2 regions of the Microbacterium sp. JC 701 genome follow, and region 2 is predicted to be linked to the other one. Evidence: predicted binding sites of a transcription regulator. Region 2 holds the regulator's gene; the other holds the start of a gene.
The links. The regulator HrcA, encoded in region 2, represses chaperone genes, less so after heat shock. The targets are predictions, from matches to a motif close to TTNGCACTCGNNNNNNNCGAGTGCNAA.
Positions count from the first base shown of each region.

Region 1: a site for HrcA is predicted at 2,142-2,168, ahead of groES (co-chaperone GroES). Genes of this name have one in related genera too.

Region 1 covers NZ_JAJNCV010000001.1:925,798-929,507, reverse strand. The annotation lists gene LPW41_RS04470 (ABC transporter substrate-binding protein) at 1-394, opposite strand, end outside; gene rarD (EamA family transporter RarD) at 687-1,628, opposite strand; gene groES (co-chaperone GroES) at 1,766-2,062, opposite strand; gene LPW41_RS04455 (class I SAM-dependent methyltransferase) at 2,195-3,382, shown strand; gene LPW41_RS04450 (hypothetical protein) at 3,404-3,710, opposite strand, start outside.
Region 2 covers NZ_JAJNCV010000002.1:360,001-363,710, reverse strand. The annotation lists gene hemW (radical SAM family heme chaperone HemW) at 1-951, shown strand, start outside; gene hrcA (heat-inducible transcriptional repressor HrcA) at 1,066-2,106, shown strand; gene dnaJ (molecular chaperone DnaJ) at 2,168-3,292, shown strand; gene LPW41_RS09620 (16S rRNA (uracil(1498)-N(3))-methyltransferase) at 3,295-3,710, shown strand, end outside.

The DNA.
Region 1 (3,710 bases), on a different contig from region 2:
AGGCGGCACCGATGACGACGTCGGCGCCCGCGTCGACGAGCTCGGTGGCCGACTGCGTGGCGATGTCGGTGGTGGTGTCACCCGAGTCGCGCTCGGTCAGCTCGGTCTTGAAGGGGAAGTCGCCGCCGGTGGCCTCGATGTCCTTGATGGCGAGCTTGACACCCGCGACCTCGGGCGGGCCGAGGAAGGCGAGGTTACCCGTGGCGGGCAGGATCGTGCCGACGTGGAACGTGCCGTCGGCGGTCGAGGTTGCCCCGCCGCCGGACGATGCGCTGGGCGCTGCGGCTTCGCTGCCGCCGCCACCAGAGCATCCGGCGAGGACGAGCGCGCTGGCGCCGACCAGGGCGATACCGCCGAGGACCTTCGCGGTGCGCGTACGCGTGAAGACGTTCATAGGGCTCCTTGCTGTGAATGAACGTTCGGCGACCCTTTGGGCCGCCTGGTGTCCCCAAACCTAATCGGCCGCGCATTTTCCGCGTGTTGCCGTTCGTTAACGATGTGGGTCGAAGCGGTCACGGCCGCATAACGGTTGGCATCGCGCGTTGACGGAGCCCCTCATCGCACCTACCCGACGGGACCGATTACGAAGAAGGAGCCGATTCGAGAAGCGCGATCCCGCGGGGTGCTCACACTCTGGCAGACCCCCGCCGCCGACGTCTGTAGACCGAACGGGGGACGCGGGGCGTTCAGACGGGTTCGACGACGTCGGCGACCACTCGGCGGTTGCGCCGCGACGCGATGACGGAGTCGACGCTGAGCATCGCCAGGGCGATCCACACGAGGGCGAAGCCGATCCACCGCTCGATGGTCATCGGCTCACCGAGCACCCACACGCCGATCGCGAACTGGATGATCGGCGCCACGAACTGCAGCAGTCCGATCACCGTCAGCGGCACGCGCCGCGCGCCCGAGGCGAACAGCAGCAGGGGCACGGCGGTGACGGCGCCGGCGAGCAGCAGCAGCACGGTGTGCAGCACGCCCGCGGTGCCGAGGGTGATGCCCGTGAGGTTCGCCACGAAGAACAGTTGGATCACGGCGACCGGCAACAGCCACATCGACTCGAGGGTCAGCCCGCTGACGGCGTCGACCGCCGGCCCGATCTGCTTCTTCACGAGACCGTAGAAGCCGAACGAGAACGCCAGCGTCAGGGCGATCCAGGGGAAGGCGCCGTAGCCGATGACGATCACCGCGACGGCGACGACGGCCAGGCCGATCGCGATCCACGGGATCACGCGCAGCCGCTCGCGCAGAACGATGACCCCCAGCAGCACGGTGACGATCGGGTTGATGAAGTAACCGAGGCTCGTCTCGATCACGTGCCCGGTCAGCGCCCCGAACAGATACGTCTGCCAGTTCACGTAGATCAGCACGCCGGCCAGCGCCGTGAGCGCCATCAGCCGCGGCTGGCGCACGATCGCGAGGAACGCCTTCCAGGTGCGCAGCACCGTGAGCAGCAGGAGGCAGAACACGAACGCCAGGATGATCCGCCACGCGACGACCTCGAACGGGCCGGTGGGGGCGAGCTGCAGGAAGTAGATGGGCAGGACGCCCCACAGCAGATAGGCGGAGAAGGCGTAGAGCACTCCGCGGTTGCTCCCGCCGGTGGATGCGGGGGCGGCGGGGGTCACCGATTCAGCCTACGCGGCGCGAGGAGAGGCCGAGCGACGCCGGTGCACTCTTTCCTGCCAGAGGCCCCGGCCGATCCCGGGAACGACGAAGACCCCGGATGCCGTGGCATCCGGGGTCTTCGGAGGATCTCACTCGATCAGCGGACGACGACCGCCAGCACGTCGCGAGCCGAGAGCACGAGGTACTCTTCGGCGCCGAACTTGACCTCGGTGCCGCCGTACTTGCTGTAGAGCACGCGGTCGCCGACGGCGACGTCGAGGGGGACACGGTTGCCGTTGTCGTCGATGCGGCCGGGGCCGACGGCGACGACTTCGCCCTCCTGCGGCTTCTCCTTGGCGGTGTCGGGGATGACGAGACCACTCGCGGTGGTCTGCTCAGCCTCGACCTGCTTGATGACGATGCGGTCCTCGAGCGGCTTGATGGAAACCGACACGGTCTACCTCTTCTTTCTCGTTACAGAAGACTTGTCAGCACTCACGCGGGGAGAGTGCTAATCCGAGTGTAGAGAAGCGTTGGCACTCACGCAACGCGAGTGCCAACACGGCCGCCCGCCTAGGCTGAATCGGTGGACACCAGCGAGCTGACCGCCCTGCTCACGCCCGAGGGCCTGCGCCTCCTCGACGAGGCCGGACCCATCGCCTCGACCGACGACGCCGCCCGCACGGTGTCGCGCCTGCGCGCCGCGGGTCACTCCCCCGACCTCGTCTCGGCGGTCGTCGGGCAGGCACGGCTGCGGGTCAAGGCGGCGACGAAGTTCGGCCCGTTCGCCGAACGCATGCTCTTCACCCGCGCAGGCCTCGAGCAGGCGACACGTTTGTCGATCGCGGCCCGCCACGCCGGCCGCTTTCGCGCCGCCCGCATCGACAGCGTCGCCGACCTCGGCTGCGGGATCGGCGGCGACGCCCTCGGGATGGCGGGCATCGGCGTCCGCGTGCACGCCGTCGACGCCGACGAGGTCACCGCGGCGATCGCGGCGTACAACCTCGCTCCGTTCGGCGATGCGGCCTCTGTCACCCACGCGCGCGCGGAAGACGTCGACCTCAGCGGGACGGATGCCGTGTGGCTCGACCCCGCGCGACGCACGGCGGGCCATTCCGAGACGCGCCAGGTGTCGGCCGCCGAGTGGTCGCCCTCTCTCGAGTGGGTGTTCGAGCTGCTGAAGACGAAACCGGGCGGAGTGAAGCTCGGGCCGGGCTTCGACCGCGCCCAGATCCCCGACGACCTCGAGGCGCAGTGGATCAGCGCCGACGGCTCGACCATCGAGCTCGTGCTCTGGTCGGGCTCCCTCGCCCGCGAAGGCGTGCGGCGCGCCGCCCTCGTCGTGCGCGGGAGCGACGCGTGGGAGCTCACGGCGCCCGCCGACACCCCCGACGTCGAGGTGCGCGAGCTCGGCGCTTTCGTGCACGAACCCGACGGCGCCGTCATCCGCGCGCGCCTCATCGGCGAGGTCGCCCGAGCGCTGGATGCCGGGATGCTGGCGCCCGGCATCGCCTACCTCACCTCCGATGCGGCGCTGACGAGTCCGTTCGTGTCGTCGTTCCGCGTGCGGGAGCAGCTGCCCGCCGACCCCAAGAAGCTCGCGCAGGCGCTTCGCGCGCGCGGCATCGGCACCCTCGAGATCAAGAAGCGCGGCGTCGACGTCGACCCGGCGGTGCTGCGCAAGAAGCTGTCGCTGCGCGGCGACGAGTCGGCGACGCTGATCCTCACCCGCGTGGGCTCGAAGCGCCTCGCCCTGCTGGCCGACCGCGTGTGACGGCAGACGCGCTCCTGCGCGTCAGACCACGGCGAGCTGCGAGAAGCCCCAGATGAGCCATCCGGCGCTGAAGACGATCGACAGCAGCGAGAGGCACAGCGACCAGACCCCCACCCGGGTGCTGTCGTGGGGTCGCCGCAGCGAGATGATCGACAGGATCACCGCGACGGCGCCCAGCGGCAGCAGCCAGCCGGTGAAGAACGAGGCGACGAGCGCGAGGATCGCCGCCGCGAGCGCCCCCGGTGCGAGCGACAGCGGGGTCGGCGGTGCGGGCGGCACGTAGGGGATCAGGTGATCGCCGAAGGCGGCCATCTCGAGCTGGGCGGTC
Region 2 (3,710 bases):
GTCTTCTTCGGGGGAGGCACGCCCACCCTGCTGCCGCCGGGGGATCTGGCGCGCATGCTCGACGCGGTGCGCGGGGAGTTCGGCATCCGCGACGACGCCGAGGTCACGGTCGAGGCCAACCCCGACACGGTCAACGACGCCATGGCGCGCACCCTCGCCGACGCCGGCGTGAACCGCCTGTCGATCGGCATGCAGTCGGCTCGGCCGCACGTGCTCGCCGCCCTCGACCGCACGCACGATCCCGCCAACGTGGCCACGGCCGTCGCCGCGGCCCGACGCGCGGGTCTCGACGTCTCGCTCGACCTCATCTACGGCGCGCCGGGGGAGTCGCTCGACGACTGGCGCGCCTCTCTCGAGGCGGCCACGGCCCTCGAACCCGACCACATCTCGGCCTACGCGCTGATCGTCGAAGACGGCACCAAGCTCGCTCGCCAGATCCGCTCCGGCGTGGTCGCTGAGCCCTCCGACGACCTGCAGGCCGATATGTACGAGCTCGCCGACGACCTGCTCGCCGCCGCCGGCTACGACTGGTACGAGGTGTCGAACTGGTCGCGCGGCGTCGAGCACCGCTCGCGCCACAACCTCGCGTACTGGCGGGGGACCGACTGGTGGGGCTTCGGGCCGGGCGCGCACAGCCACGTCGCGGGGCTGCGCTGGTGGAACGTCAAGCACCCCGCCGCCTACGCCCAACGCCTCGCCGCCGTCGAGTCGCCCGCGGCCGCGCGGGAGCGCCCCGACGAGACCGCGCGTCGGCTGGAGTCGGTGCTGCTGCGCAGCCGCATCCGCGAGGGTCTGGCGGTGTCGGAGATCCTCGGCGAGGGCCGCAAGAATGTCGCCGCGCTCATCGCCGACGGGTTGATCGAGGGGGCGGATGCCGTGCGCGGGCGCATCGTGCTGACCCGGCGCGGACGCCTGCTCGCCGACGCCGTGGTGCGGGCGCTCACGGTCTGAGCGCCGCGCGGGCGTCACCCGCGGCGGCCTCCGCGAGCCGCCCGGCGCAGTGTCGGGGCTATCCCGTAGAATTGGCACTCAAGAGACGCGAGTGCCAGACGGGAGGAGCATCGCATGGTGTCGGAACGTGGCCTTCAGGTGCTCCGCGCGATCGTGCAGGACTACGTCGACACGCGTGAGCCGGTCGGCAGCAAAGCCATCGTCGAGCGCCACGCCTTCGGGGTGTCGGCCGCGACGATCCGCAACGACATGGCCCTGCTCGAAGACGAAGACCTCATCGTCGCCCCGCACACCTCGTCGGGGCGCGTGCCCACCGACAAGGGCTACCGCGTGTTCGTCGACCATCTCGCCGAGCTCCGCCCGCTCTCGGGTGCACAGCGCAGCGCCATCACGTCGTTCCTCGACGAGGCCGGCGACCTCGACGACCTCCTCGCCCGTACGGTGCGCGCACTCACCCAGCTGACCGGTCAGGTCGCGATCGTGCAGTACCCCTCGTTCGCGCGGGCCAACGTCTCGCACGTCGAGCTCGTCGCCCTCGGCGGCCCCCGCGTGCTGGTGATCCTCGTGACCGACACCGGCCGGGTCTCGCAGCGCATCTCGTTCGTGCCCGTCGAGCCGAGCGAGGCCGACGTCACCCAGCTGCGGGCCCGCGTGAGCGGTCTGCTGGTGGGCCGCAGCGTCGCCGACAGCTCCCAGCGGGTGGCCGCGGCCCTGGCCGACGGCCCCCGCCCCGGGGTCATCGTCGACGCCCTCGCCGACGCCGTGCTGCGCGTGGTCGGCGAAGAACTCGAGGAGTTCCGGCAGGACCGCCTCGTCATGGCCGGTGCCGCGACGCTCGCCAAGCGCGAGCAGGACTTCCGCGGCAGCATCTACCCGCTGCTCGAGGCCATCGAAGAGCAGGTGACGCTGCTGCGCCTCATGAGCGAGATGGTCGCCGACGAGCAGGGCCTGTCGGCCAGCATCGGGCGGGAGAACGAGCCGTTCGGCCTCGTCGAGGCCTCGGTGCTCGCCAGCCGCTACGACGGCTCCAGCGGAGGCGCGCGCGTCGGACTCCTGGGTCCCATGCGCATGGACTACTCCTCGAACCTCGCGGCGGTCCGTGCCGTCGCGCACTATCTGACCCGGATGCTCGAAGACGACGACAGCTCTCGTTGACTTTCGAGAGATCGAGCACCCCAAAGAGAACAACCCCGCGTGAGCGGGCAGGAAGGCGATTGTGGCTGACCACTACGAGGTCCTGGGTGTCGAACGCGACGCCAGCCCCGAAGACATCAAGAAGGCGTACCGCCGTCTGGCGCGCCAGTTGCACCCCGACGTCAACCCGGGAGAAGACGCCTCCGAGCGCTTCAAGCTCGTCACGCACGCCTACGACGTGCTGAGCGACCCCGAGCAGCGCCGCCGCTACGACATGGGCGGCGACCAGAGCCCGTTCGGTGGCGGGGGAGCAGCCGGCTTCGGCGGCTTCAGCGACATCTTCGAGACGTTCTTCGGCGGCGCGCAAGCGGGCGGCGGCGGTCGCGGTCCCCGTCCGCGCTCGCGCCGGGAGCGCGGACAGGACGCCCTCGTGCGCGTCACGCTGCAGCTCGGCGACGTCGTCTTCGGCGCCCACCGCGACCTCGAGGTCGACACGGCGGTGCTGTGCGAGACCTGCAAGGGCGCGTGCACGCAGCCCGGCACGAGCGAGGTCACCTGCGACATCTGCCACGGCTCGGGTCACGTGCAGCGCACCGTGCGCAGCCTGCTCGGCAACGTCGTCACCAGCGCCCCCTGCACCGTGTGCCAGGGCCACGGCACGACGATCCCGTACCCCTGCGGAACGTGCCAGGGCCAGGGCCGCGTGCGCGCGCGCCGCACGGTCTCAGTCGACATCCCCGCCGGCGTCGAGTCGGGCCTGCGCCTGCAGCTGCCCGGTTCGGGTGAGGTCGGCCCCGCGGGCGGACCCAACGGCGACCTCTACCTCGAGATCACCGTCGAGGCTCACGAGGCGTTCAGCCGCGAGGGCGACGACCTCGTCGCAACCCTCGAGGTGTCGATGCCGGATGCCATCCTCGGAGCAAACGCGACGATCGAGTCCCTCGACGGAAGCGTCGACCTCGAAGTGCGCCCCGGCGTGCAGTCGGGCGACGTGCTGACCATCAAGGGCCGCGGAATCACCCCGCTGCGCGGCACCCAGCGCGGCGACCTCAAGGTCGGCGTGCACGTGGTGACGCCCACGCGCCTCGACAACCGCGACCGCGCCCTCATCGAGGAGTTCGCCAAGCGCACCAAGGCTCCCAAGCCGCGCCTGGCCGAGCACCAGCAGGGCATGTTCAGCAAGTTCCGCGACCGCTTCCGGCACTGACCGTGGCGCTGCACTTCGTCACCGACGAGGCGGGTGGCGCCCAGCCTGGCGACACCGTCGAGCTCACCGGATCCGAGGCGCACCACGCCGCCGCCGTGCGTCGCGTGCGCGTCGATGAGGCGGTGACGCTCGGCGACGGCCGCGGAGCCTGGCTGTCGGGCGTCGTCACCGCGGCGTCGCCGAAGCAGGTCGAGGTGCGGGTGACCGGCCGCGAGATCGTGCCCGCACCGTCGCCGCGCTTCGTTCTCGTGCAGGCGCTGGCCAAGGGCGACCGCGACGAGCTCGCCGTGCAGGCGGCGACCGAGCTCGGCGTCGACGCGATCGTGCCGTGGCAGGCGTCGCGCAGCGTCTCGCGGTGGGATGCGAAGGCCGACAAGGGCCTCGCCCGCTGGCGCACGATCGTTCGCGAGGCGGCCAA